DNA from 3 places in the Agarivorans aestuarii genome. Region 1 is predicted to be linked to each of the others. Evidence: predicted binding sites of a transcription regulator. Region 1 holds the regulator's gene; each other region holds the start of a gene.
What was found. The regulator FNR, encoded in region 1, switches genes on or off when oxygen is low (the NO sensors DNR and NnrR bind a similar motif). The targets are predictions, from matches to a motif close to TTGATCTAGATCAA.
Positions count from the first base shown of each region.

Region 2: a site for FNR is predicted at 4,297-4,310, ahead of K5609_RS06695 (acetate kinase). Genes of this name have one in related genera too.
Region 3: a site for FNR is predicted at 4,132-4,145, ahead of K5609_RS09460 (FeoA family protein). Genes of this name have one in related genera too.

Region 1 covers NZ_AP023033.1:2,324,152-2,332,335, reverse strand. The annotation lists gene K5609_RS10885 (amino acid ABC transporter permease) at 1-423, opposite strand, end outside; gene K5609_RS10880 (amino acid ABC transporter substrate-binding protein) at 494-1,519, opposite strand; gene cobB (Sir2 family NAD+-dependent deacetylase) at 2,036-2,755, shown strand; gene K5609_RS10870 (glucosaminidase domain-containing protein) at 2,752-3,510, shown strand; gene ttcA (tRNA 2-thiocytidine(32) synthetase TtcA) at 3,507-4,403, opposite strand; gene uspE (universal stress protein UspE) at 4,484-5,416, opposite strand; gene fnr (fumarate/nitrate reduction transcriptional regulator Fnr) at 5,553-6,296, opposite strand; gene K5609_RS10850 (sulfite exporter TauE/SafE family protein) at 6,365-7,036, opposite strand; gene ccoS (cbb3-type cytochrome oxidase assembly protein CcoS) at 7,014-7,187, opposite strand; gene K5609_RS10840 (heavy metal translocating P-type ATPase) at 7,184-8,184, opposite strand, start outside.
Region 2 covers NZ_AP023033.1:1,428,319-1,436,502, reverse strand. The annotation lists gene pflB (formate C-acetyltransferase) at 1-2,034, shown strand, start outside; gene pflA (pyruvate formate lyase 1-activating protein) at 2,125-2,865, shown strand; gene K5609_RS06705 (putative RNA methyltransferase) at 2,890-3,687, shown strand; gene yfbV (terminus macrodomain insulation protein YfbV) at 3,675-4,136, opposite strand; gene K5609_RS06695 (acetate kinase) at 4,441-5,643, shown strand; gene pta (phosphate acetyltransferase) at 5,711-7,846, shown strand; one part of gene K5609_RS06685 (IS3 family transposase) at 7,943-8,184, shown strand, end outside.
Region 3 covers NZ_AP023033.1:2,019,541-2,027,724, forward strand. The annotation lists gene nhaB (Na(+)/H(+) antiporter NhaB) at 1-1,473, opposite strand, end outside; gene fadR (fatty acid metabolism transcriptional regulator FadR) at 1,720-2,436, shown strand; gene K5609_RS09445 (glutaredoxin family protein) at 2,486-2,845, opposite strand; gene K5609_RS09450 (TMEM165/GDT1 family protein) at 2,910-3,464, opposite strand; yybP-ykoY riboswitch at 3,475-3,654, opposite strand; gene K5609_RS09455 (translation initiation factor) at 3,688-4,020, opposite strand; gene K5609_RS09460 (FeoA family protein) at 4,222-4,449, shown strand; gene feoB (Fe(2+) transporter permease subunit FeoB) at 4,446-6,704, shown strand; gene K5609_RS09470 (FeoC-like transcriptional regulator) at 6,685-6,927, shown strand; gene K5609_RS09475 (EAL domain-containing protein) at 7,762-8,184, opposite strand, start outside.

The sequences.
Region 1 (8,184 bases):
TAAAGGAATGTTACGCATGGTTTCAATGTAAACCGTGGCAACTTTTGAAATTAGCCAGTTATTAGATAAACGAGCCACACCCATAATAAAACCGAGTATGGTTGCGAAAATGATACCTAATGCTGATATTAAAATTGTATTTAATAGTCCAACAACGAAAGTTCGACCAAAAGTGTGGCTCTCGTCGTATTCGACTAAAGACTGAATAATGCCGAAGCCCGCTGTTTGGTTCATGAAACCAAAACCAGTGGTAATGCCACGTTGTTCTAAGTTGAAAAGCGCGTTACTGATGATGTAATAAAAGAAACCAATAACACCGATAACGACAATAATTTGGAAAACTAGCGCTCTTACGTTGGGATCAAACCAGATCTTACGAAGACTATTTGCTGAGTTATCCTTTGAAGAAGGATGAGCAGCCATATAATGTAACCTAGTAATGTAGGATTAAAACGAAGAGAGCAGGGCAAGCCCTGCTCTAATAAGGTAGAAATTAACGAATTGGTGGAGCGTATTGGAAGCCACCGTCATTCCACAGGGCGTTTACACCGCGCGCAATACCTAGTGGAGAGCTTGTACCTACGTTCTTCTCAAAAGACTCGCCGTAGCTACCAACTTGCTTGACAATGTTGTAGCCCCATTTGTCATCAAGACCTAAACCTTTACCTTTAGGACCTTCTAAACCTAAGATACGACGAACGTTAGGGTTAGTTGACTTAAGCATGTCATCTGCGTTAGCTGAAGTTAGGCCATATTCTTCTGCATTGATCATTGCAAATAGAGACCACTTAACAATGTTTAACCATTGGTCATCACCTTGACGAACAACAGGACCTAGAGGCTCTTTAGAAATGATTTCAGGTAAAACCATCGCGCTATCTGGTTTAGCTAGCTTAATGCGTAGAGCATAAAGCTGAGATTGGTCTGAAGTTAGAACGTCACAACGGCCTGCTTCAAAACCTTTAACTGTTTGGTCTGAAGTATCAAATACTACTGGAGTGTATTTCATACCGTGCTCACGGAAGTAATCCGCTAGGTTTAGTTCAGTGGTAGTACCAGATTGGATACAAACAGCTGCACCATCTAATTCTTTAGCTGAAGAAACACCCAGCTCTTTACTTACCATGAAACCTTGGCCGTCATAGTAGTTAACACCGGCAAAGTTCAAACCTAGTGAACTATCACGTGTTAGCGTCCAAGTAGTGTTACGAGAAAGGATATCAATTTCGCCTGATTGAAGTGCAGTGAAGCGCTCTTTGGCGGTAAGGGGAGTATATTTAACCTTAGATGCGTCACCTAAAACGGCCGCAGCTACTGCGCGACATACGTCTACATCAAGACCTTGCCAGTTGCCGTCAGCATCTGGGTTTGAAAAACCTGGCAAGCCAGTACTAACGCCACATTGTAAGAAACCTTTACTTTTCACATTGTCTAACGTTCCTTCAGCAGCGCTTGCGTTAGCAGCAAAGGCTAGTGCAACAGCAGCAACAGCAGCTTTAATATGCGTGTTTTTTAACATGTTTTCTTCCCTGTACAGTTTGTCTTCTATTGTGGGGTATATCACTCGAATAATTTGCTTGAGTGCTAATTTGAGCCAATAACAACATAAACATTCAAATATTGGGTGTCAACATTATTGTAACACCGTAATCGCGGTAGAATGCCGAATAACTGACCACTAGCGCAAAACTATTCAATATATATGAATATAGTATCAAGCCGGTAGACATTCTGGCTTATCAAGTTTTTATTGCGCTAGATCAAGATTAGCACAGCTGATGATAATTCCCTGATTTAGTTACCTTAAAAGTGTTAAAAGCGAGATATGCCGCAAAAGTTTGATTTTGAATGTCACAATGGAAGTAGAAACTAGATATTTTAGTTTATGTCGAAATTCCTACTAGCTAGTATGTTAATACTTAGTTAAAAGGCTGCGTGATGAACACTGTTACAACTTAAGTAGGATGGGGTCTTATGCTGTCTTATTATATATTTATAGTAGCTTGTACCTGAATCAGATGAAAAGAAGATGAATATGAAAAAAAATGTCATTGTTTTAACCGGGGCAGGTGTTTCTGCTGAATCAGGTATTCAAACATTTCGAGATGCAGACGGCTTATGGGAAAAGCATCGAGTAGAAGATGTTGCCACTCCAGAGGCATATCAACGCTCACCAGATTTTGTTGATCAGTTTTATAATCTACGACGTAAGCAGTTACAAGACGGCAATGTTCATCCTAATCCAGCTCACTTTGCCTTAGCAGAACTTGAGAAGCATCAAGACATCGAATTGCTAGTTATTACACAAAACATCGATAATTTACATGAACGAGCAGGCAGTAAGAATGTGTTGCATATGCACGGTGAATTACTAAAAGCACGGTGCCCAATTAGTAATCAGACAACCGTGTGGAAGGAAGACTTAGGTAGTGACGTGTTGTGCACCTGTTGTCAATTTCCGACGCGACTTAGACCTCATGTTGTTTGGTTCGGCGAAATGCCAATTGGTTTAGATAGAATTTATCACCAACTTAATCACTGTGATATATTTATGGCGATCGGTACTTCCGGTCATGTTTTTCCAGCCGGAGGGTTTGTTCACGAAGCTGCGAGCCATGATGCGCGCACTATTGAATTAAACTTAGAGCCATCGGAAATGCAAAGCGAATTTGGCGAACGTTATTACGGCCCCGCCAGCGAATTAGTACCTGAGTTTCTTAGTGAGCTCACTTCAGAACTAAGAGTTAATAATTGAAAAGAATTATTTTAGCGGGATTACTAGCAGCATTTTTGATTGCTTGTGAACAATCCCCAGAGCAGCAAGCACAATCACAAAATTTACCTCCACTGCACGAAATAGAAAATGTTCAACAGAAGAAGCAAACTTTTACCAACTTTCTTACTCCGCTAATAGAAGCAAGCAATAGCAAAATATTACAGCAACGCTCAGAAGTGGAAGCTATAGCCGCAAAGTTAGCTAAGAGCTCAGCCCTCTCAAACAAACAGAAACAAACCTTAAACGAACTTGGTGAACTATATCGAGTAGAGCAATCACTGGATGCGAACACTCAAATACAACAATTGTTAGTTAAAGTTGATTTAATTCCACCAGCATTGGTATTGGCACAGGCGGCGAATGAATCTGCTTGGGGAACCTCGCGATTTGCTCGCGAAGGTAATAATTTATTTGGTCAATGGTGTTATAAAAAAGGCTGTGGTTTGGTTCCGTTAAACCGTAACGATGGTGCTAATCACGAAGTAAGAAGGTTTAATAGTGTGTATGAGTCTGTAAGCGTTTATATGAACAATTTAAACAGTCATCCAGCTTACAAAGGCTTCCAGCAGCAACGTAATCAAGCTCGTGCTAGCGGAGAATTAAATGCGATAGAGCTCGCGACTCAACTGAGTAGTTATTCTGAACGCGGTCAAGCCTACGTTGAAGAGTTACAGCAAATGATGAGGGTTAACCAAAAAATTTGGCCAACCCGCACACCGATTATAGCGGGTTAAAGCTCAACAACTTGCACAATACCAGCCTGGCTTTGTTGGCTTGGCTGGTCTTCTAACTCTGGAGCATCAAAGCCAATGTCACCACCATCAATAACCCCGCTATCACGAGTTATTGATTTAAAGTCGAACTGTTGATGGTCTAGTAAGTGTGAAGGCACAACATTTTGAACAGACCTAAACATTGATTCAATTCGACCAGGAAATCGCTTTTCCCAGTCATTTAGCATTTGTTTAATTGCCTGACGTTGTAGGTTTTCCTGTGAACCACAAAGGTTACAGGGGATGATAGGAAAAGATTTTAGCTCAGCATATTTTTCCATATCGCTTTCTTTGCAATAGGCCATCGGGCGAATAACCACATGCTTACCATCATCGCTAACAAGTTTTGGTGGCATGGTTTTAAGCTTGCCGCCATGGAACATGTTTAAGAATAGCGTTTCTAGAATATCGTCACGGTGATGGCCAAGGGCTATTTTTGTAGCGCCAAGCTCAGTAGCCGTTCGATACAATATTCCACGGCGCAAACGCGAGCATAACGAGCAGGTTGTCTTACCTTCTGGGATCTTATCTTTAACAATCGAGTAAGTATCTTCTTCTACTATTTTGTATTCAATACCTAGGCCGTCAAGGTACTCGGGTAATATGTGCTCTGGGAAGCCCGGTTGTTTTTGGTCTAAATTAACGGCAACAATATCAAAGTGTATCGGGGCATGAGCACGCAAGTTCATTAGTATGTCTAGCATTGCATAACTGTCTTTACCACCAGATAAACAAACCATTACCTTGTCACCATCTTCAATCATATTGTAGTCGGCAATTGCCTGACCAACATGACGACGAAGTCGCTTTTGTAGTTTGTTGTGGTTGTATTGTTGTTTTGCTGTAACTGACATAGTGTGTTCCCAATAAAAAAGCGGGGCTATTATATAACCCCGCTTTGCTTAAGCAATGTTTTACGTTAGTTAAGCACTATCTATTTTTGAAAAGGACTCACAAAGTTTTGCGGTTTAAGCGCCAATAAATCACAGTCTAATTGGTCAATAACATGTTCAGCTGTATTACCAATAAGTGCCGCACTAAAGCCGCTTCTGCCAGAGGTGCCTAATATAACGATTTCAGCATCTATATCGTTTGCCACCTCGGGGATAACGTCATCGGGTAAGCCTTCTTCTAGATGTGTAGTAACCGCTTGTTCAAATTGTTCTTCTACAAACTTATTGAGTGCGGTTTTGTGGAACTCCATGACGTTCTTGTTGTACTTAAGCGGGTCAAAATCTGGTAACTCTATGGCAATATTCACCGGAGCTGCTGGATAGGCAGTAACTACATGTAAATTAGCATCGAGTAACTTGCTTAGATCTTTTGCTTCATTTGCTATTCGTTCATTTAACTTGTGATGCTCTTCGTCTTCGGCACCAGCGTGTATCGCAGCAACGATCTTGCCTTCCGTTGGCCAATCATGCTCTTTTACCATCAATACTGGCGTAGGGCATTTGCGCAAAATGTGCCAATCGTTAGGTGTGAAAATAATAGACTGTAAAGTTGGGTGGGGGTGTGTCGCTTTCACCACTAGGTCGTGACCAAAGTCGAGTACTTCTTCAATGACACTTTCGTATAATCGATTATTCCAAACTACCTTAGTTTCTATTTCTATACCAGCGGTGTTTGTTGCAGCAATTACTTCATTTAACCAAACATTACGCTCCTCTATAACGCCTGAGCGCATTGCTTCACGTTCTTCGCCTGAGAGCATGGAGGTCATTTCGTAAGAAAAGTCATAAATAGTGAGTAGAGCTTTGATTTTTGCCTTGTCTTCTTTTTGTGCAAGAAACACTGCACGAGACAAAGCCGCCTGGGTGTCGTGAAGGGGGTCGATAACCACCAAAATATTACGATACTTAATCATAAAGCAGCTCCTAGAATCGTCTGGAATAGCTACTTAACTTTAGCTCATTTTGTAGGAAATAAATTAGAGATAGTTAACACTGACCTAGATTTTTTTACCATAGATTGATGTAAATCAGGTCAGTGTTATTAGATACTTAGCTTTGTTTGGTACCAGCTAGTTGGCGGAGAGCGTCTCGGTCTGTTATTGAGATATACTTGCCTTTTACTCCAATCATATCTGCTTTTTGGAAACGACCAAGTAAACGGGAGATGGTTTCTACAGTTAGCCCTAAATAGTTGCCGATATCACCACGCGTCATTGTTAAACGAAACTCTCTAGGCGAGAAGCCTCGTTCAGAAAATCGTTGCGATAAACCGTTAAAGGCAGCTAAGCGTTCTTCAGCATTTTTCTTGCTTAGTAACAAAATCATCTCTTGGTCTGCAACAATTTCGTTACTCATTAAGCGCATCATTTGACGGCGTAATTTTGGCATGGTGGCAGACAATTCATCCATGGTATCAAACGGAATTTCACATACCATCGATGTCTCTAGCGCTTGCGCAAAACTAGGGTGTTCTTGGTTATTAATGGCATCGAAACCAACTAAATCTCCAGCTAAATGAAAACCGGTAATTTGTTCATCACCTTGCTCGGTAATGGTATAGGACTTAATTGTGCCAGAGCGGATGGCGTATAAGCTTTTTAACTTATCACCAGCAGCAAATATTTCTTCACCTTTCTGTATAGGCTTTTTACGCTCAATAATACTATCTAAGCGATCTAGCTCTGTCTCGTTAAGAGAGAAAGGGATACATAACTGGGCGATACTGCAATCTTGGCAGTGGATTTCACATCCACCAGTTTGGATTCTTTGACTAGCTTTTGGGTTAATGCTCATACTCAAACTATGCTATAGGAGTTCGAGGCAATTCTACTCTTTATGTAATAAGTTTTCTAGATCTATTGCTACAACAATGTAACAACTTGGTAGATCCCCAGACATAAAACACTCAATCCTGAAAACACTTGTAATATTCGATTTGTCATTAGTTTAGTCAATTGTTGGCCCAGTAATACAGCCAGCAACATCACACTAAATGTACCTAAACCAAAACTAAACATCACGCCTGCTCCGTTTAGCCAATGTGCTTGGCTAGCACTTAATACCAGAGTTGAATATACCAAACCACAAGGTAGCCAACCCCATAACATGCCTAAAGGTAGGCTGGCTACTGGATGTTGTAGTGCTAACATCTTACTTGCCCTAGGTTGTACCTTTGACCATAAACCTTTTCCAAGTTGTTCTAGGGGAGTAAGAATGGACCACCAACGAGTAAGGTGGATGCCCAGTAAGATGAGCATTATTGCAGCAAACCATTGCAAACCAACCAACATATAAACCGAGCGATGAACTTGGCTAATGGCTTGAATAGAGCCGGCAACAATAGCACCGGCAATCGAGTAGCTTAGGATGCGGCCTAGGTTAAAACCGATACTTACTAAAAACTTATTGGAGGAATTGTTTGCGCGAGACCCTAAGATGCAAGCGATGCCGCCACACATTGCTATGCAGTGCGTGGCGCCTAATAAACCAGTGATAAATGCAGCAGCAAAATCAGCTTGGGCGATCATCGTCATGTTTGCTCTTATTTTTATCGTCAAACAGTATGTTGATACCTTGGCGGTCTAAGTCTTCGAATTGTTCGCTTTTAACAGCCCAGAAAAAAATACCAATTCCTACACATACAAAGATGAGGGCGATGGGGATCAAGACAAATATAATACTCATTGCTTGTTTAACCTTAAGGAATTAGTGAGTACCGCCAGGGATGATAACGACATGCCAATAGCGGCCATATAGGGTGTAACTATACCTGCTACTGCCAAGGGCAATATCAGGGCATTATACCCCAAGGCCCACGCGAGGTTTTGCGCAATAATCTTTTTTGTCTTTTTAGCAAGGTCCATTGCAGTAAGTAAGGTAGTAAGTTTGCTGCCGAGCAACACCGCGTCTGCACTAGATTTTGCGATGTCGGTGCCTAAACCCATAGCAACCGACAGCGGTGCAGCAGCCAAAACTGGGCCGTCGTTTACTCCATCGCCAAGCATTAACAGGTGAGGGGACTTTTGCGTTTTAGTTCTAACCACTTCAAGTTTTTGCTGAGGTAAAGCGCCGCTGGAGATGTCGGTGATATGTAACTGTTTTGCAACATATTCCACTTGTGCAGAGTCATCTCCAGTTAACATTGAAAGCGAGATGTCTCGAGTTTTTAAACCTTGAGAAAACCTAACAGCGTCTTTTTTGATGGTATCTGAAAGATAAACTCTGGCAGCTAACTTATCATCGACCATTAATACTAGTTCGAGCATTCCAGCTTTTGGTTCGGCTGGTTGACCACAAAAGGACGCTTTACCTAGTTTGAGCTGTAAGCCTTTTACCTCTCCACTTAAACCTAAGCCAGTATGGTGTTCTATATTTTTTGCCGTGTAGCTCTGGTATTCGCTAAAGGCATTGGCAATTGGATGGGAGCTTTGTGCTTCTAAAGCACCAATCAAGTTAAGCGTTGTCGTCTCATCAACATCATCACGGGTATTAACGTGTTTAATTTGTAGCTTGCCCTCGGTAAGTGTTCCTGTTTTATCAGATACCACTGACGTGACTTTAGCCAGGCTTTCTAATACGTGCCCACGTTTAACCAATAAGCCTGTTTTAGACAATTTATGGGTGGCCGCTGTCAATGCAGCAGGTGTTGCTAACGATAAGGCGCAGGGGCAAGTAGCAACTA
Region 2 (8,184 bases), 900 kb from region 1:
GCTCACGATGCTGGCTACATTAACCAAGATTTAGAGCAAATTGTTGGTCTACAAACTGAAGCTCCATTAAAGCGTGCGATTATCCCTAACGGCGGTATTCGTATGATTGAAGGTTCTTGTAAAGCTTACGATCGCGAATTAGATCCAATGGTAAGCAAGATTTACACTGACTACCGTAAAACCCACAACCAAGGTGTATTTGACGTTTACACTGGCGCTATCATGAAGTGTCGTAAGTCAGGTGTACTAACTGGTTTGCCAGATGCTTACGGCCGTGGTCGTATTATTGGTGATTACCGTCGCGTAGCACTTTACGGTATCGACTTCTTGATGGCTGACAAAGTTAAGCAGCACCGTTCTTTAGAAGGTGACTTTGTAAACGGTTCTGACCTAGCTTCTACTATGCAGCTTCGCGAAGAAATCAGCGAGCAGCACCGTGCACTAGCTCAAATTAAAGAAATGGCAGCTAAATACGGCTGTGATATTTCTCGCCCAGCAGAAAACGCAAAAGAAGCTGTACAGTGGACTTACTTCGGCTACCTAGCTGCTGTTAAATCACAAAACGGCGCTGCAATGTCGTTTGGTCGTACTACTACTTTCTTAGACGTGTACATTGAGCGTGATATCGCTGCTGGCACACTAACAGAAAGCGAAGCGCAAGAATTAGTAGACCACTTAGTAATGAAGCTACGTATGGTTCGTTTCCTACGTACGCCTGAATACGATGATTTGTTCTCTGGTGACCCAATCTGGGCAACTGAGTCTATCGGTGGTATGGGTACTGACGGCCGTACGCTAGTAAGCCGTACAGCTTTCCGTTTCTTGAACACGCTATACACAATGGGTCCTTCTCCAGAGCCGAACATTACTGTTCTATGGTCTGAGCAACTACCTATTAACTTCAAGAAATACTGTGCCAAAGTGTCTATCGATACTTCATCTATCCAGTACGAAAACGATGACCTAATGCGTACTGACTTCGACAACGATGACTACGCAATTGCTTGTTGTGTATCACCAATGGTTGTTGGTAAGCACATGCAGTTCTTCGGTGCTCGCGCTAACTTAGCTAAAACGCTGCTTTACGCTATTAACGGTGGTATGGATGAGAAGCTTAAGATCCAAGTAGGTCCTAAATCTGACAAGATCACTGACGAAGTTCTAAGCTTTGACGACGTAATGGGTCGCTTAGACACCTTTATGGATTGGTTAGCTGAGCAATATGTGACCGCATTAAACTGTATTCACTACATGCACGACAAATACAGCTACGAAGCTTCGTTAATGGCACTTCACGATCGTGACGTTCGCCGTACAATGGCTTGTGGTATTGCTGGTCTATCAGTTGCTGCTGACTCATTGTCAGCTATCAAATTTGCTAAAGTTAAGCCTATTCGTGACGAAGACGGTATTGCTACCGACTTTGAAATTGAAGGTGATTACCCTAAATTTGGTAACAACGATGACAAAGTAGATGATATTGCTGTTGACCTAGTAAACCGCTTCATGACTAAGATCCGTAAGCTTAAAACTTACCGTGATGCGATTCCTACTCAGTCAGTTCTTACTATTACTTCTAACGTTGTTTACGGTAAGAAAACGGGTACTACTCCAGATGGTCGTAAAGCAGGTGCTCCATTCGCTCCTGGTGCTAACCCAATGCACGGTCGTGATGAGAAAGGTGCAGTAGCATCATTAACATCAGTAGCTAAACTACCATTTGCTAACGCACAAGACGGTATATCTTACACCTTCTCTATCGTGCCAAATGCACTAGGTAAAGATGACGATACCCAGAAGTCTAACTTAGCTGGCTTAATGGACGGTTACTTCTACCACAACGCTGACGTAGAAGGTGGTCAACACTTAAACGTAAACGTAATGAACCGTGAAATGTTGGTTGATGCGATGGAAAATCCTGAGAAATACCCTCAGCTTACCATCCGTGTATCGGGTTATGCAGTACGCTTTAACTCGCTAACACCAGAGCAACAACAAGACGTAATTACTCGTACTTTCACACAAAGTATGTAATTGAACGTTAAGTAGTTCTGCTTAGCAGAGACTACGGTTATAATTAACCTTGCCCAATATTTTGGGCAAGGTTTTTTTTTGGAGAAACAAATGTCAAAGATTGGGCGAATTCATTCTACTGAGTCTTGCGGAACCGTTGATGGACCAGGGATCAGGTTTATTGTATTTATGCAGGGTTGCTTAATGCGCTGCCAATATTGCCATAACCGCGATACATGGGATTTACACGGTGGCAAAGAAGTCAGCGTTACCGAATTAATGAGTGACCTTACCCCTTATCGACGTTTTATGAATGCCAGTGGTGGCGGCGTAACCGCCAGCGGTGGTGAAGCGATACTGCAAGCTGAATTTGTGCGAGACCTATTCCGAGAATGCCAAGCACAAGGTATTCATACCTGCTTAGACACTAACGGATATGTACGCAAACATACCGATGTTATTGATGAGCTATTAGATGTCTCTGATTTAGTGATGCTCGACATTAAACAAATCCATGATGAAGTGCACCAAGACCTCGTAGGTGTTAGCAATAAACGTACTCTAGACTTTGCCCGCTACTTACACAAAGTTGGCCAAAAAACCTGGATCCGCTATGTAGTTGTGCCAGGCTTCACCGATGATGAAAAGTCTGCCCATGACTTAGGTGAGTTTTTAGCCCCCTTCGACAATGTAGAAAAAATTGAGCTGCTGCCTTACCACGAGTTAGGCAAGCACAAATGGACTGCCATGGGCGAAGACTACCCGCTTGCGGGTGTCAAACCACCTAGTAAAGACACCATGGAAACCATAAGCGGTATTTTAAAGCTCTACCACGATAAAGTTATTTATTAATGGCACTGCGAGATTAAGCCTTAGATGATTATCTGCCCAATTTGTCAGCACTCTTTAAGCCTTCAAGATAAACAATGGTCCTGCGACAATGGCCATTGTTTTGATCAAGCAAAAGAAGGTCATACCAACCTGCTGGCGGTTCAACACAAGCACTCAAAACAACCTGGCGACAGCAAAGCGATGCTGCAAGCAAGGCAAAACTTTCTCAATCAAGGACATTTTGAGTTTTTGGCAAACGCTATCAACCAAGTCATCAGCCAGTGTTCTGTCCAAAGTGTTGTTGATCTGGGCTGTGGAGAGGGTTACTACACCCAAGCAATTCAAACTCAACAGAGTAGCGCAAACTCTGTGATAGGCATTGATATTGCGAAAGACGGTATTCGCATGGCCGCTAAGCGCTGTAAGCAAGCGCAATTTTTTGTCGCCAGCAATCATCGCCTGCCCATTGCCGATAACAGTATCGACTTTACGGTGAGAGTATTTGCTCCTAGCGACAACCAAGAACTATTACGCATCAGTAAAGCTAAAGCTTACTTACTAAAGGTAGTTCCTGGGGCAATGCATTTATCTAAACTACGCACTCTGTTGTACAAAGACCTTCAAGCTCACTCAGAGCAAGCTGAGGTAATGGATGGCTGGCATTTATTGGAACAACAAAAAATCGCCCAAACAAGCAATTTGAACCAAGCAGATATGAACGCATTATGTATGATGACACCCTTCGCTTGGAAGAAAAACAAAGAGTTAGAGCAACACCTTAAGCTAGGTGATAAATTCGAAATGGACTTTGAATTTGTATTACAATTGTATCAGCGAGATTGATCGTCAAAATCATCAGCCAACACAAAACTCTTATCAAAACGTTTAAAGGCTTTTCGCAACAAATCTGCTAATTCTGCGTAACGAGGTTGAGTAACAGCGGGGGCAATAGTCTCACCAGCCTCGGCTAACTTGTGATGCAGATCACGATACCAAGTCGCCAGGCTTGGCGGCAATTGTGAGTTAGCACGTCTACCTAGCCAATATAATCCGTGCAAAGGCATTAAAAAGATCACCATCGCCATCATTACAGATTGTGGTAATATTTCAGTCAAATTAGCCATGTACGGCATCATTACTGTGACCACCGCAATCGCAGGCATGGTTTTCATCGCCAGTGAAGTAGCAAAAATTACGCGATTCTCAGGAAAGATAGGGGCCAGTACACGCTGATTAGGCCAGCGTTTCATGTATTCACGACCATCATTTAACATTTCAGAGAATTTGCCCATGGGCACCTCAACACTCAAAATTGACTTAAACCAATAAACTAGTAATTTTTTTACATTTTTAGCTAGTTATTAGTATGACATATATGAATAAAATTTGCTTTCGGTTATCATTGCCACGGCAAACGGTTTCATATAAATCAGCTTATTTGTTAAGTGTAGCTTGATTGAGACCAAGGCACTAGGTCAAATCTAATTTGCCTTAGTCTGAGACTGAAAATCTGAAACAAAAAACGTGTCTCGCAATGCCCGACGTTTTTTCTTTCACTGTCTATAATTGAACAAATTCAACAACAGGTGTCTATAAATGAGCAACAAGCTGGTACTCGTTCTTAACTGTGGTAGCTCTTCACTTAAATTTGCAGTTCTTAATGCGTTAAGTGGCGAAGAGATTATTTCTGGTTTAGCGGAATGTTTTAATTTAGAAGATGCGCGCCTTAAATGGAAAGCGCAAGGCGAGAAAAACGAATCAAGCCTAGGCGCTTACGCGGCTCACCGCGAAGCCATCGAATTCATCGTAAAAAATATTCTAGAAGCTAACCCAGAAATCCTAAACGATATCGTTGCTATTGGTCACCGTGTTGTTCACGGTGGCGAGAAGTTCACCAAGTCAGCAATCATTGATGAAGCGGTTGTAGAAGGCATCGAAGCCTGTTCAGGTCTTGCTCCTTTGCATAACCCAGCGGCTTTAATTGGTATTCGAGCAGCTCAAGCTTGTTTCCCTAAACGCCCGCACGTTGCGGTATTTGACACAGCGTTCCACCAAACTATGCCAGAAAGCTCATACTTGTACGCGCTACCTTACAAGTTATACCGCGAGAAAGGCATCCGTCGTTACGGCATGCACGGTACCAGCCACTTATTCGTGTCTCGTGAAGCTGCCGCAATGCTAGAACAGCCAATCGATCAAACCAACGTTATTACCGCTCACCTAGGTAATGGCGCATCAATTTGTGCAGTTAAAAACGGTAAGAGCTTTGATACCAGCATGGGCTTAACTCCGTTAGAAGGTTTGGTAATGGGTACCCGTAGTGGCGACATTGACCCAGCCATTATCTTCCACCTTGTTGATCGCGAAGGTTACACCCTAAAAGAAGTAAACAACATGCTGCACAAGCAGTCTGGTTTAATGGGCTTAACCGAAGCAAGCAGTGATTGTCGTTACGCCGAAGAAGGTTACGGCGAAGGTAAAGAACCAGCGATTCGCGCCATGAACGTATTCACCTACCGCCTAGCGAAAAGCATTATGTCTTACGCTGCCTCAATGGACGGTAAATTAGACGCCTTAGTATTTACCGGCGGTATTGGTGAGAACTCAGCGCTAGTGCGCAAACTAACCATCGAAAAACTAGCCCTGTTAGGCTTTAGCCTAGACGAGCAAGCAAACTTGGATGCACGTTTTGGTAATTCAGGTAATATTGGCACTAGCTCAAGTCGCCCAATCTTAGTTATTCCAACTAACGAAGAAATGGTAATCGCACAAGATGCAGTGGCATTAACTCAAGCTTAATGCAGATTCTTATCAAGGCTGAGTAATACTCAGCCTTGTTCTATCACTTAACTTAAGAGGTACAGCCGTGGCTCGTACAATTATGTTAATCCCAGTTGGCGTTGGTGTTGGTGTAACATCCGTCAGCCTTGGTATGGTTCGCGCTATGGAACGTAATGGCGTAAACGTAAACTTTTTTAAACCTATTGCACAACCTAAAACGCGTGAGAAAGGTGCCGAACGTTCTACTGCTATTATCCGTCAAGCTTCAAACATTGTTCCCCCAGAGCCTTTCACTCAGGCTTACGCAGAAAACCTTATCAGTGCCAACCAAATCGACGATTTACTCGAAGGCATTGTGGCGCGTTTTAACTCTGCAACTTCTGGAGCTGAAATTGTAGTAGTGGAAGGCTTAGTGCCTACCTCAGAGTCACCTTACGCAACCAACGTAAACTACGGTATTGCCAAGGCACTAGACGCAGACATGGTGTTTGTGACTAACCCCGGTGGCGATACATCTCAGCAGCTAAAAGAGCGCATGGAAATTGCCTGTAACAACTTTGGCGGCTTGAAGAACAAACGCATTATTGGCTGCATTATTAACAAAGTTGGCGCGCCGATCGACGAGCACGAAATTACTCGTCCAGACCTGACCGAAATGTTCGATAACAAATCAGATCATTCAACCAACCTTGAAGTACTGCAAATGTTTGGCAAAAGCCCATTGCGTATCTTAGGTTGTGTGCCTTGGAATGCACCGCTTGTTGCACCACGTGCCCGAGACTTAGCTAACCATTTGAATGCCACCATCATCAATGAAGGTGACATGGATACCCGACTAGGTCGCGTAACCTTCTGTGCGCGCAGTATTCCAAACATGGTTGAGCACTTTAATGCAGGCAGCTTGTTGGTAACTTCTGGCGATCGCTCAGACGTAATTGTATCAGCCTGTCTAGCAGCCATGAACGGCGTTAAGATTGGTGCCCTGCTACTTACTGGCGGTTACCAACCAGAGCCACAAGTGCTTAAGTTATGTGAAGGCGCATTCGCTACAGGCTTGCCTGTTATGCTTATCAATTCAAATACTTGGCAAACTTCATTAGCGCTACAAAGCTTCAATGCTGAAATCCCAGTAGATGACTCTCAACGTATCGAACTAGTACAAGATTACGTAGCTGGTCATATCGACAAACATTGGATTGAATCGCTGACTGCGATTTCAGCCCGCGCCCGTCGTTTATCTCCACCGGCTTTCCGTTACCAGCTAACTGAAATGGCACGCAACGCTAACAAGCGTATCGTATTGCCAGAAGGCGAAGAACCACGCACTATCGCTGCTGCAGCTATCTGTGCTGAACGCGGTATTGCTCGTCCAGTATTGCTAGGTAACCCAGAGGTTATTCAGCGTATCGCGAGTCAACAAGGCGTGGTACTTGGCGAGAATGTAGAGATCTTCAACCCGCTAGAGATCCAAGGCAAATACGTTGCGCCAATGGTAGAGCTACGCAAAGGCAAAGGCCTTACCGAAGTTGTTGCCAAAGAGCAATTAGAAGACAACGTAGTACTGGGTACTATGATGTTAGCCAACGAAGAAGTAGACGGTCTGGTATCTGGCGCGGTTAACACCACTGCCAACACCATTCGCCCACCGTTGCAGCTAATTAAAACCGCACCGGGTTACAACTTGGTTAGCTCTATTTTCTTCATGCTGCTACCTGACCAAGTATTGGTTTATGGTGACTGTGCGATTAACCCAGACCCAACTGCTGAGCAACTAGCTGACATTGCCATTCAATCTGCAGAGTCTGCTGTTGCCTTTGGTATCGAGCCTCGTGTTGCAATGATTTCTTACTCTACCGGTAGCTCAGGCTCTGGTTCAGATGTAGAAAAAGTACGTGAAGCCACCAAAATTGCTAAAGAGCGTCGCCCTGAGCTAATCATTGATGGTCCACTTCAGTACGATGCCGCAATCATGGAAAACGTTGCTAAGAGCAAGGCGCCTAACAGCCCTGTAGCAGGTAAAGCTACCGTGTTTATCTTCCCAGACTTGAACACCGGTAACACCACCTACAAAGCCGTACAACGTAGTGCCGACCTAATCAGTATTGGCCCTATGCTGCAAGGTATGGCTAAACCGGTGAACGATTTGTCACGTGGTGCATTGGTAGACGACATTGTTTACACCATCGCACTAACTGCAATTCAAGCAGGCCAAAGCAAGTAAGTTACTTGCTTAGCAATAAAAAAGCCGATCGTAAGATCGGCTTTTTTGTGTCCGTTGTCCCGTCCGGAAATAGGTTGACATAAAGAGGACTTCTTTATGACAACACCCATTAACTCAAGCCGTAAGCGCACACAACGAGATTACACCTTGGCCTTTAAATTAGGTGTCGTAGAGCGCGTCGAAAAAGGCGAAATGACTTACAAACAAGCTCAAGCCCGATTTGGCATTCAGGGTCGTTCAACAGTACTGGTTTGGCTCAGAAAACATGGTAGGCTTGATTGGTCAAAACCATTTCAGCATCCCCTTATGCCTAATTCAAAAGAAACGCCAGCCGAAAC
Region 3 (8,184 bases), 300 kb from region 1:
GACACACAATAAACCTACACCTGCTAATACAAAAGTATATGGCAAGGCCATCCAAACCATACGACCGTATGATAAGCGTAGCAGTGGTGCTAACGACGATGTTAACAAGAATAAGAATGCCGCTTGACCGTTTGGCGTAGCCACCGAAGGCAAGTTAGTACCGGTGTTGATCGCTACCGCTAACATGTCAAACTGGTCGCGAGTAATCTGTCCTTCTAACCAAGCGGTTTTAACTTCGTTGATATAAACAGTACCTACAAACACGTTGTCACTAACCATCGATAGCAAGCCGTTGGCTATATAGAAAGCCACTAACTGGCCTTCGTTTTCAATCGATAATACCCAGTGAATCACTGGTTTAAATAGTTCTAAGTCAATAATTACCGCAACAATAGAGAAAAACACCGCTAACAAGGCAGTAAATGGCAGGGCCTCTTCAAAGGCTTTACCTAGCTGATGCTCTTCAGTTATGCCGGTAAATGAAGTAGCAAGAATAATTACCGATAAACCAATTAAGCCAACAGCGGCTAAGTGCAATGCAAGTCCAATAATTAACCATACAGCAATAACTGCTTGAACAATTAGCTTAGCGCGGTCACGGTTAGTGCGTTTTTGATCTTCGTGTTTATCGTAGTCGGTAAGAATTTGTCGAACATTTACTGGTAGCTGGCTACCGTAGCCAAACTTGCCAATTTTTTCTAACGCAAAACAAGTAATTAAACCACATACTAAAACAGGCAGAGATACCGGTGCCATTCTCAGGAAGAACTCGAAGAACTGCCAGCTAGACTGGTCTGCAATGATCAGGTTTTGCGGTTCACCTACCATGGTACATACGCCACCTAATGCGGTACCTACACCCGCATGCATCATTAAGCTACGTAAGAACGCACGAAAGCCTTCTAAGTCATCACTGCTTAAGTCATCGCCAGTGTGGTCATGTTTTTGGTGAAAATCTTTGCCAGATGCCACTTTGTGGTAAATGCTGTAGAAGCCAATCGCTACGCTAATGACTACAGCAATTACCGTTAAGGCATCTAAGAAAGCTGATAAAAAGGCGCCGGCTGCACAAAAGGCTAAAGACAAAATGGCTTTGTCTTTAATTTTGATAAGCATCTTGGTGAAAACAAACAACAGCAGTTGTTTCATGAAGAAAATACCGGCCACCATGAAGATCAATAGCAGCACTACTTCGAAGTTGGCGACTAATTCATGTTTAACGGTTTCAGAGGATGTCATGCCTATTGCTACTGCTTCAATGGCTAGCAAGCCGCCCGGCTGAAGCGGGTAACATTTTAACGCCATCGCAAGAGTAAAAATAAATTCGATAACTAGTAACCAACCTGCAGCGAACGGGTTGATATAGAAAACGATGGGGTTAATGATTAGAAATAAAACAATGGCTTTTTTATACCACAAAGGTGCATTGCCAAGAAAATTCTTAGCAAAAGCACTAGAAAGACTAGTATTCATCCTGAAATCTCATTGTTGTTCAAATGGCAGGTCGAGTTTCCCCTACGAAAACTCGTGCGCGATTGTATGTGATCTCACGCGGCTTTGGTAGTTGAACAACCGAAAATATCAAATTTATTCAAGTGTCGATAAAAATAGTCAAGAGATTTTCAAATTTGGAGGTTTGAGCTCAAACCACTTGCTTTAGCTTTAGTTAATGGTTTGTTATTATCGATACAATAAAAACGAAAATAGACTGAGTAAATAATGGTAATTAAAGCAAAAAGTCCAGCGGGATTCGCAGAACAATACATCATTGAATCTATCTGGAATAACCGTTTTGCTCCTGGCACAATTTTACCCGCCGAAAGAGAATTATCTGAGTTAATAGGTGTAACCCGCACCACTTTGCGTGAAGTGCTTCAGCGCTTAGCGCGAGATGGATGGTTAACTATTCAGCACGGCAAACCCACTAAGGTGAACAACTTTTGGGAAACCGCAGGGCTGAATATTTTGGAAACTTTAGCCCGATTAGATACCGATGGTGTGCCTGAGTTGTTTGAGCAACTGTTATCAGCAAGAACCAACATTAGTGTGATTTTTATTCGTGGTGCCCTAAAAAACAATCCCGAGAAAAGTCGCCAACTTATAGAGCAATACAAACAACTTGAACAAACTGGCGAAGCTTACGCTGAGTTTGATTACCAAGTGTTACACGGTTTATCTTTTGCGTCGGGCAATCCTTTATACGCGCTTATCTTAAATGGTTTTAGAGGCATGTATCAAAGCGTTGGTAAATACTACTTTGACGACCCTCAAGCACGCACCTTAGTTGATAATTTCTATCAAGAGCTCATCACGTTGGCCGATAGCGGTGAACACGATAAAGCGCTGCAGGTAGTGCGTAGTTACGGTATTGCTACTAGTGAAGTGTGGAAGCGCCTGCGTGAAACCATGCCAAGTGATATTATGGAAGCAGACTAAGTTTTAGTTACTAATAGTAAAAAGCTCCGCATTGCGGAGCTTTTTGGTTTTAGGCTACCTTGGCTTCTAGGTAGTTAATGATGTCGTTAGACTCGTATAACCATTCTACTTTGTCGCCATTTTCAATGCGTAAACAAGGCACTTTTCTTGAACCGCCTTGGGTTACCAATTCTTCAAGATATTCTGGCTGCGCCTTAATATCACGTAAGCCAATACTTAAACCATTACGTTTCATCGAGCGACGTACTTTTACGCAAAATGGGCAAGCCGGCAGCTGATATAGGTGTAAACCTTGGGTTTTTTGATCAATTACCGCCTGCTCCTCAGCACTTCTTTTTACGCCCTTAGGGGAAAATACTGCGTTAAGTAACAATATAATGCGGCCTAAAATCCAACGAACTAGTTTCATTATTACAACCTTGCTAACAATTTGCGGCTGAGTTTAACACAATCAGTGCTCAGCAAAAGCCTTACTAAAACACCAATGTAGTAATGCCCAGCACCAAAAACAAAATAGCAGTAACACGGTGAATTAGAGTCATAGGCAATTTCTCTACGCCAAGCTTACCCAGCAGCACTACTGGCACGTTGGCTAAGCACATTCCTATAGTAGTGCCGGTAATTACCATAAACATCGAGTCATACTTGGCTGCTAAAATCACAGTCGCAACCTGGGTTTTGTCGCCAATCTCGGCAATAAAAAACAAGATGAGCGAGGCCAAAAAGGGGCCGTATTTGAGTAGTTTGTTATCGTCTTCATCTATTTTATCTGGCACTAATACCCAAAGCGCCATGGCAATAAATGATAAGCCAACTAGCCAACGTAAAATCTCAGGGTTTAGCCATTGCTGCACTAACGAGCCAAACCAAGCTGCGGCTGCATGGTTAAGTAGAGTTGCGATAATAATACCGGCAATAATTGGCAGAGGTTTTTTGAATTTGCAGGCGAGCAGAAGAGCAAGCAGTTGAGTTTTATCGCCTATCTCGGCAATGGCTACGGCAGTAATTGAAGTGAATAAAGCTTCCATTGGATCTCTTAATAAGAGGCGAGCAGATAAACCAATGCACATAACGCCGCTCACCTCTAAATAGCGTTAATGTGCATTTGGTCTTGCTAGGCCAGTGTTGGCTGCATTTACCATAGTGATGAGCACTAAGTATGTTGATAAATGCCCCATACCTTATTGATATGGGCAGCTACTCCCCAAAAGCGCGAAGAATATACCTAAAAGCCCTACCAAAGGCAATGGTTTAACCACCTATGCGTTTAGTTTTGTAATCTTTCTGCTTAAGCCAAACCTCTAGCTTGTCGCGCTGGTCACCTTGGATCTCGATAACATAATCTTTAACGCTACCACCAACGCCACAGTGTTTTTTCATCTCTTTAGTTAAGGTCTTAAGTTCAGCTTCTGCTAAACCAAAGCCAGTTAAGCAGGTAACTCCTTTGCCTTTTCTGCCTTTAGTTTCTCTACGCAGTTTAATAGTACCGTCTGCTTCAGGCACTTGTTCGGCTTGTTGCTCTGGTTCAATGCGGCCTTGGTCTGTTGAGTAAACCAGTTGCGAAAGTTGGTCTTTGAATGACATCTTCAATCTACCTTATACATATGTTGCGCTGATGGTAGCGTATTTAATGAGGCGGTTTCAAAAAATAGCCTTAAAAATTTCTCACAAAAAAAACAAGCTATGCAAATGCCTTTGATTTAGATCAACACGGAACAGTGATGTGTGTCGCACAATAAAATCAAATGAAAATCATTATTATTTAGACTTAGGTATGGAGGTTCCATGTCATTGGATGAAATAGCCACTGGTCAAAAGGCCCAAATATTGAGCCTGAAGGGCTTACCCCGAGCAATGCGCAAAAAGCTTATGTCATTGGGTATTTTGCCCAATACTACCTTAACCATTGTAAGACGTGCTCCACTAGGGGACCCAATCCAAGTTTCTGCACCTGGAATTAACCTTGCGCTAAGCAATGGCCAAGCCAAAGCGATTGAGGTGGATAGTCTATGAACAAACATATGATAGCCACCGTAGGTAATCCTAATAGCGGTAAAAGTACCTTGTTTAACGCTTTAACCGGCAGTAAACAAAAAGTAGGTAACTTTAGCGGGATAACTGTAGACAAAAAGTCTGGCTGGATCCGCCAAGCCGACTGGCAAGCAGAAGTCGTAGACTTACCCGGTGTGTACAACATTGATCCGCAGCTTGATAAAAGCTCACTAGATGAGCGGATTGCTTGTGAGTTTTTACAGTCTGAGCCGCTCGACCTAGTGATTAATGTGATTGATGCTAGCGCAGTAGAGCGTAGCCTGTATTTAAGTATTCAGCTTAAAGAGCTTGGCTTACCAGTGGTGCTGGTTCTTAATAAAATGGACACTGCAAAAGCTAAGCTACTTAATATTAAAGTGAAGCAGTTTAGTGAGCAGTTTAAGTTGCCTGTTGTATGCTTGTCAGCCACCTCTAAAAAGCAAGTGAATGACTTTAAGCGTAATCTACCTAAGTTAATGGAACAAGCGCAGCAAGCGCCAGCTTTAAGCCTAGAATACACACCTGAGATTGAAGCCTTTAGCACCGAGTGGCAACAAAAACTTAGTTTAAACAAAGGCCAGGTTCTGCGCTTAATTGAGCATGACCCATGGTTAAACGAGCAGTTAGAACCCGATTTACAGCTAGAGGTGAACCAAGCGCTAGGCCAATTCTCGACGACGGACGTTGACTTGGAACTTGCCGACAGCCGCTATAGCTTTATCTACCAACTTACCCAAAGTTGTATCAGTAAAAAAGGCCAGTTAAGCCGCGACTATTCTGAGCTATTAGATAAAGTATTGCTTAACCGTTGGATAGGCATTCCGGCCTTTTTAGGTGTTATGTACCTGATGTTTATGTTCGCCATTAATGGTGGTGCAGTGTTTATCGACTTTTTCGATATTACAGCGGGTACCATTTTTGTTGATGGGGTGAGCGAACTGTTAGCCAGTGTTGGTGCGCCGGAATGGGCGAGCATTGTATTGGCGAGTGGAGTAGGGGTAGGCATACAAACCGTAGCAACCTTTATTCCTGTAATTGCTTGTTTGTATCTGTTTTTAGCCTTGTTAGAAAGCTCAGGTTACTTAGCGCGTGCTGCGTTTGTTGTAGACCGCGCTATGCAAGTTATCGGCTTACCCGGTAAAGCATTTGTGCCAATGCTAATGGGCTTTGGTTGTACCGTGCCGGCCATTATGGCTACTCGAGTATTAGAAAAACACCGTGAACGGGTGCTTACCTCAGCAATGAGTCCGTTTATGTCTTGTGGTGCACGCTTACCAGTATATGCCTTGTTTGTTGCTGCGTTTTTCCCCGAGCAAGGGCAGAACATGGTGTTTGCTCTTTATATTGTGGGCATTATCGCCGCGATTATTACCGGTTTGCTGCTTAAGTACACTCTGCTACCTGGTACAGCTCAAGACTCGGTATTAGAGCTGCCAGACTATCAGTTCCCAACAGTGTTTGGGGTACTATTGCTTACTTGGCAAAAAGTGCGAGGCTTTATTGTTGGCGCCGGTAAAACCATTGTTTTAGTGGTAGCGATATTAAGTGTTCTTAATCACGTTGGTACCGGCGGTGAGTTGGATGCTGAAGGTCAAGAGCACTCGATATTAGCCCGCGCTAGTCAGTTTGTTACGCCGGTATTTGGCCCCATGGGCATCGAGCAAGATAACTGGCCAGCCACTGTAGGAATTGTAACCGGCCTGTTTGCTAAAGAAGCGGTAATTGGCACCTTAAACAGTCTATATGCAGATCCTGAAGAAGAAGCTGAAGCATGGACTTACTTAGGCCGTTTCCAAGAAGCCGGTCAAAGCATTGTCGATAACTTTAACGACCTTAATTATGGCGATCCGCTGGGCATTGCTATTGAAGAAGCTGAAGATGTAGCTAGCGCTGCAGAAATCAATGAAGTAGATGTAGGCACTATGTCACAGTTGTCTCAACACTTTAGCCAAGCTTCAGCTGTATCGTTTATGTTGTTTATTTTGTTGTACATGCCTTGTGCAGCGGCGATGGGCGCTTTGGTCAAAGAGCTTGGACTAAAATGGGCAAGATTGATTGGTGTATGGTCGACTTTGTTAGCTTATTGCACCGCAACTATTTATTACCAAGCGGCAACATGGCAACAAACACCCATTTCGGCCAGTGTATTGTTATTGGCAATGGTTATTGTACTAAGTGTTTGGGTACTGTTCTTAAAGCGTCAAAAGGCTGAGCACTATGATACTACAAGCGCTTAAACGCTATATTGAAGAGAACCCTGGAGTCTTGTTAAGCCAAGTCGCTAAGCATTTTTCGCTTAGCGATGACGCGGCGCTAGCTATGCTACAGCCTTGGGTTAAGCGCCATAAGTTGCGAGTTGTTAAACTCGGCTCATGTAATAAAGGCTGTGGTTGTAGCGCTAGTGAAGAGCAGTGGCAGCTTTACTGGCAAAATGACAATAGCATTGGGGTAACCTGTTAATCTATACCCAAACTTAGACCAAAAAAGGACAACAGTAAGTTGTCCTTTTCTTTGTTCTATATATCTTAAATGTATTTTGTTTCCTGGGGCTTCAAGATGGCACCCATCTATTGTTATCATATTCATAAGCCCAGAAATCAGCTTCAAAAGACTGAACTTCAACTAATACTTCGATCCGAAGGGTAGTCCGTTCAGGTATGAATTTTGTTGCAGCCTTTTTAGCATCTTCAAACGTTGAATAGTAGAAGATGTTTTTGTCGGCATAGAGCCTGTAATTATTTATCGTCATGTTTGTAACTCTAGCCTGTGGTTTTTATCGTTAAATCTTGCAATCCTAGCTCTAAACTATATTGCGGCTCCGATGGTAAAGGTTGAATAGTAAATACTAGTAACGGTTACCGCCACTACTACGATACATAGAAGTATATTGAAAATGGTAATTCGCTTAAATACCTTCCAACTAGGCGAACAGAAGAGAAGGCTTAAGCAATAGCTACTGTAAGTCACCTTTGCGAGATAATAGAATATAGGGTAATACATATAGTTTTTATAGATATACTCTGTAAACCTAGGAAGCTCAACATCAAAGTTTCTATGTATTTTTGCGAATTCCGGAGTGATTAACATCAGCCCCGTGTATATCACATAGAAAACCGCAACAAGAACAATTCCCAGCAATAACTGGATGATTATTGTTTTTACGTTTTTAGATTTCTCAAAATCATCAACCGGAGCTGATTCACTCATCTATGTTCCTTTAAGTTGCAGGTCTACGGGTAAAAGCTTACTTTAAAACTGGTTAGAGTTAAGCAGTTTGAGTTGAGGAGCTGTAATCTACCCGCTGTTGTGAGTGCGTTGATAAGCTTCGATAAACTGCTTCACTGGCATTGGTTTGCCAAACATCCAGCCTTGACCATATTCAACACCTAAATCTTCTAATACTTTGCTTTGCATAATATTTTCTATGCCTTCGGCAATTACTTTTAAGTCAGACTTATGAGCAATATCTACCATGTGCGGTACTAGCGAAGAGCGTATAGAGCCAGCTTCTAAATCAAATACAAAGCTTTTGTCTATTTTTAAGTATTGGCAGCGAAAGTTTTTTAGTTGAGCAAGGTTAGAGTAGCCGGTACCAAAGTCGTCAATGGCAACTTCAAAACCGTGTTTAATGACTTGGTTTATATTTTGGTTTGCTACCAGGCTGTCTAGTTGCAGGTCTTCGGTTATTTCTAAGGTTATGTTGCCTGTGAAATCTTT